Regions from separate parts of the Sphingomonas pseudosanguinis genome, predicted to be linked through region 2. Evidence: riboswitches for the same ligand, from Rfam matches in the RefSeq annotation. Region 2 holds a riboswitch; the other holds the start of a gene.
The links. A riboswitch is a leader RNA that binds a small molecule or an ion and turns the genes downstream of it on or off. The one in region 2 is predicted to bind cobalamin.
Positions count from the first base shown of each region.

Region 1 (2,444 bases), 560 kb from region 2:
CAGGCCAAGGCCGACTTCATCCGCACCAAGAACGAGACGGTGCAGGCGGCCAAGACCGCAGCGGATGCCGCCGCCGGTGCTGCGTCGAAGACTTCGTTCATCCTGGTGCTCGCGCTGCTGGTCGGCGCCGGTGCCTCCGCCTTTGGCGCGACTGCGGCCGCCCGCCGTCGTCCGCGCTGAGTGCCCGCGGCGGGCCGGCGTATCGGGCCCGCCGCACCTTTCCTGAAAGAGGAGATCATCACCATGACGAAGATCGCTCTCGGCGCCACGCTGTGCGCCATGCTGGCCCTCTCGGCCTGCAACACGGTCAATGGCGCGGGCAAGGATCTGCGCTCCGCCGGAAGCGCGATGTCCGATGCCTCGGGGCAGGACAAGCCGAAGAAATAACGTCACGGGGTGACCGTGAACGGACGGGGGTGGTCATGGACCGCCCCCGTTTTCCTATCCGCGCCGGCGAGCCCGGCGGGCGGGGGCTTCGGTTTCGGGCGGTTCGGTGGTTTCGACCAGTTCCACGATCTCGAACGCGAACCCCGCCCAGCCGCGCTGGCGCGCCGCATCGGCCACCGCGTTCTTCTTGCCGGTCGCGTCCTTCAGCGATTTGGCATGGCCCCAGAACACCTCGGTCTTGCCGTTGCCCAGATCGGCGACGATGCGCCAATAATGGGTGAAGGGCGACGCGGTCGGCCCGATCGTCTTCACATAGCCGTCCGCCATGGTTGCGGTCAGATAGCGGGTCCTGCGTGCCATGGCGTTCGCGATAGCGCGGATCGGGAGCCAGCGCATCCGCTTGACGCGCATGGCGTCATCGCCCAGACAGAACGCGGCCGGAATGATCCGGTCAATGATCGCGCCGGTTCTTCCCGACAAGGAAGATTAAAAGGGAACGCGGTGAGGGCGAGCGATCGCCCGAATCCGAGGCTGTCCCTGCAACTGTAAGCGGTGAGCGGAGATGCACGGATCGACCCCGATGGTCGGTCCAGCCACTGGGGCAACCTGGGAAGGCGCATGTTTCGCGATGACCCGTGAGCCAGGAGACCTGCCGGCGTCAGGTCGCTCTTGCCGGGTCCAGGGGATGGCCGTGGCTAAGGTCTTTTCCGACGAGCGACGCCAATGGTGGCGGAGGCATGGGTGACCATGGAAGTGCGGAATAAGCGTCCAGCCTGCATGGCACCCGTCCGTTCGGGATCGGACGGAAGGCCTCGGCTTGTTCGCAATAAGACGCTACAGGCAGTAAGATGTTATATCGTAACTACATTGAGAACCGCTGGGGATTGGTCGCTGGCGCGGCGTTGATGGTGGGGGGCAGCCCGGCGATGGCGCAGCGGGCAGGTGAAGCGGGAAGTGGCGACGGGTCGGTGCTGGTCATTGGCACGCGCGAGACGCCGGTACTGGACACGCCCAGTGCGACCGCCAGCCGGTTGGGGCTGACCCCGTTCGAGACGCCCGCCAGTATCGCCACGATCGACGGCGATACTATCCGCGCGCGCGGCGACCAGTCGATCGTCGAGGCGCAGAGCCGTGCGCCCGGCATCGCCAGCGTCGCCAATCCCGGCAATGGGGGCACGGCCCTGTCCGCGCGCGGCTTTTCGGGGCAGGGGTCGGTGCTGCAACTGATCGACGGGGTGCGGCTGTTCCCGGCGGCGGGGACCATCACCTTCCCGACCGACCCCTGGATGGTCGAGCGGATCGACATACTCAGCGGCCCGGCCTCGGTCCTTTACGGTCAGGGTGCGCTGGGCGGCGCGGTCAATGTCGTGATGCGCAAGCCGAGCGCGCGGACGCAAGGACAGGCCGAGATCGGCTATGGCGCGCAAGACAGTTTTCGCGCGGCGGCCGGGATCGGCGGGCCGGTGGGGCATACGCTGTCCTACCGTGTCGACGCCAGCTATCGACGCTCGGACGGCTATGTCGATCGCGGGGATTCACGCAGCGTCGCGCTGTCGGGGACACTGTTGTGGACGCCATCGCCGACTTTGGCAGTGACGATCCGCGGCGATCATGGCGATCAGCGGCCTATCACCTATTTCGGCACCCCGCTGATCGACGGACGGCTCGATTTGGCGGTGCGCGAGCGCAACTATAATGTCGCCGACGCGCGGATGCGCTTTCGCGACGACCGCGCCTCGGTCCAGGTCGACTGGACGCCGAGCGCGACGGTCAGCGTGTCGAACATCGCCTATTATCTGACCAGCGACCGTTTCTGGCGCAATCTGGAAAGCTATTGCTGGGTCGGCAGCACCGGGGCCTGCGCGGACGGATCGCCCGGCCGGCCCGGTACGATCCGGCGGAGCAGCAATTACGGTATCCGCCACGACCAGACCCAATGGGGCGATCAGGCGAGCGTGACGCTGCGCACGCCGCTGGCACCCGGTATCGCCAATGCCTTCGTCATCGGGGCGGACGTCAATCTGGTCCGCTTCACCCATGAGAACGACTTCGGATCG
Region 1 covers NZ_CP189888.1:7,330-9,773, forward strand. Annotated here, with positions in the region: gene ACQHGV_RS00040 (hypothetical protein) at 1-180, shown strand, start outside; gene ACQHGV_RS00045 (entericidin A/B family lipoprotein) at 244-387, shown strand; gene ACQHGV_RS00050 (hypothetical protein) at 442-747, opposite strand; cobalamin riboswitch at 835-1,058, shown strand; gene ACQHGV_RS00055 (TonB-dependent receptor) at 1,236-2,444, shown strand, end outside.
Region 1: another riboswitch for cobalamin. It lies ahead of ACQHGV_RS00055 (TonB-dependent receptor); the one in region 2 lies ahead of ACQHGV_RS02600 (DUF1636 domain-containing protein).

Region 2 (2,444 bases):
GAAGCGGCAGATCTGGTTCTCGGCCAGTGGCTTCGTGCCGGGTGAGGACCCCTATTATAAACACTGGTTCCGGGTCGATTTCGACGGCCGCAACCTGACCCGGCTGACGCAGGAGAATGCGACGCACGAGGTGCGCTTCTCGCCGGACATGACCACCTATGTCGACGTCTTCTCGCGCACCGACCTGCCCGAAACGATGGAGCTGCACGACGCGCGTGACGGCCGCCTGATCCAGACGCTGGAAAAGGGCGACATCACCGCGCTGACCGCCGCCGGGTTCCGCCCGCCGGAGCGCTTCACCGCCAAGGGCCGCGACGGCAGGACCGACATTTACGGCCTGGTCGTCCGCCCCCGCAATTACGACCCGGCCAAGCGCTATCCTGTCATCGAGAACATCTATGCCGGGCCGCATGACAGTTTCGTGCCCAAGGCCTTCTGGCCGTTCGGCGGTTTTTCCGGCGGCGACAAGGTCATGGGGATGCAGCAGCTTGCCGATCTCGGCTTCGTCGTCGTGATGATCGACGGCATGGGCACCGCCAACCGCTCCAAGGCCTTCCACGATGTCGCGTGGAAGAACCTGGACGATAGCGGCTTTCCCGACCGGATCGCCTGGATGAAAGCGCTGGCGGCCAAGGACCCCGGCGTCGATGTGTCGCGCGTCGGCATCTATGGCGGCTCGGCGGGCGGGCAGAGCACGCTCAACGCGCTGCTGTTCCATCCCGATTTCTACAAGGCCGGGGTCGCCTATGCCGGATGTTTCGACAACCGGATGGACAAGATCGACTGGAACGAACAATGGCTCGGCTATCCGGTCGACCAGAGTTATCTCGACGCCTCGGGCGTGGTCCATGCGGGGAACTTGCAGGGCAAGCTGATGCTGGTCGTCGGCGAGCAGGACTCCAACGTCGATCCCGCCAGCACCACCCAGGTCGTCGACGCGCTGATCAAGGCGGACAAGGACTTCGACCTGCTGGTCATCCCCGGCGGCGAGCACACCGCCGGGCGCAGCACCGGGCCGGTGGCGTACGCGATGCGGCGGCAATATGCCTTTTTCCTGAAGGCGTTGCGCGGGCAAGAATAGCATCTGTCATTCCTCCCCTGGAAGGGGAGGTGGCGCGCATGGCGCGTCGGAGGGGTGTAGCCGCCCCCGTGTCGCGATGCGGCCAGCCGCGACACCCCTCCGTCAGGCCTAACGGCCTGCCACCTCCCCGTGCCGGGGAGGAATAGGGCTGTTGCCTCCCATTCCCCACGCGCCTATCGCTGCCGCCGCGACAGGTTCCCCTCGGGGATCAAAAGGGAACGGGGTGCGATACCCCGGCTGCCCCTGCAACTGTAAGCGGCGAGCCATCCGCCATCACGCCATTGGGGCTTTCCCGAGAAGGCGGCGGAGCGGCACCGACCCGCGAGCCAGGAGACCTGCCCGTCGCCGTCGTCCTTCGACCGGACAGGGTGTGCCGGGCGGAACGGGGCATCCCCTCGCGCGGGCGACAGCGCCTTTGGAGACCTGTCCCGATGACCGAGCCTACCCCATGCTGAAACCCGCCGCGAACGGCCCCGCCGTGGTCGCCTGCAACACCTGCCGCCTGTCCGACGAGGCGCGCGAGAATGACGAGGGCAAGCGCGGCGGCGCGCTGTTGGTCGAGGCGTTGCGCGCCGTCCAGGCCTCCGACCCAGCCTATGCGGGTGTCGCGGTGGAGGAGATGCCCTGCCTCTTCGCCTGCCAGTCCTTCTGCACCGTCCATCTGCGCTGCCCCGGCAAGGTCGGATACGTCATGGGCAAGTTCACCCCCGATGAAGACGCCGCGCGCGCCATATTGGATTATGCGAGAGCCTATGCCGATAGCGACTGGGGCCAGGTGCCGTACAAGCAATGGCCGCAAGGGGTGAAGGGCCATTTCCTGACCCGCACACCGCCCGAAGGCTTCGTGGTCGAATGATCGCCTTTCCGACCGTCGCCAGTTTCGAGACGACGCTGGCCGCGCTGCCCCAGCCCGATGCCAGCGCGCGCGACGCCGCCGCGCGGCGCCAGGGACAGCTGACCAAGCCGCCGGGGTCGCTCGGCCGGCTGGAGGACATCGCCATCTTCATGGCCGGCTGGCAGGGACGCGAGCGGCCCCGGATCGTGCGGGGGCGCGTGGTGATCTTCGCCGGCAATCACGGCGTCGTCGCACGCGGGGTCAGCGCCTTTCCTGCCGAGGTGACCGTCCAGATGGTCGCCAACTTCCACGCCGGCGGGGCCGCGATCAACGCGCTGGCGGCGGCGGCGGGGCTGGACCTGTCGGTCGTGCCGCTCGACCTCGACCGGCCGACCGCCGACTTCACCGCCGCACCCGCGATGAGCGAGGCGGACTGCCTGGCCGCGCTGTCGGCGGGGGCGGCGGCGGTCGGCGATGCCGATCTGCTGGTGCTGGGCGAGATGGGGATCGGCAACACCACCCCCGCCG
Region 2 covers NZ_CP189888.1:564,791-567,234, reverse strand. Annotated here, with positions in the region: gene ACQHGV_RS02605 (DPP IV N-terminal domain-containing protein) at 1-1,081, shown strand, start outside; cobalamin riboswitch at 1,257-1,438, shown strand; gene ACQHGV_RS02600 (DUF1636 domain-containing protein) at 1,530-1,937, shown strand; gene cobT (nicotinate-nucleotide--dimethylbenzimidazole phosphoribosyltransferase) at 1,934-2,444, shown strand, end outside.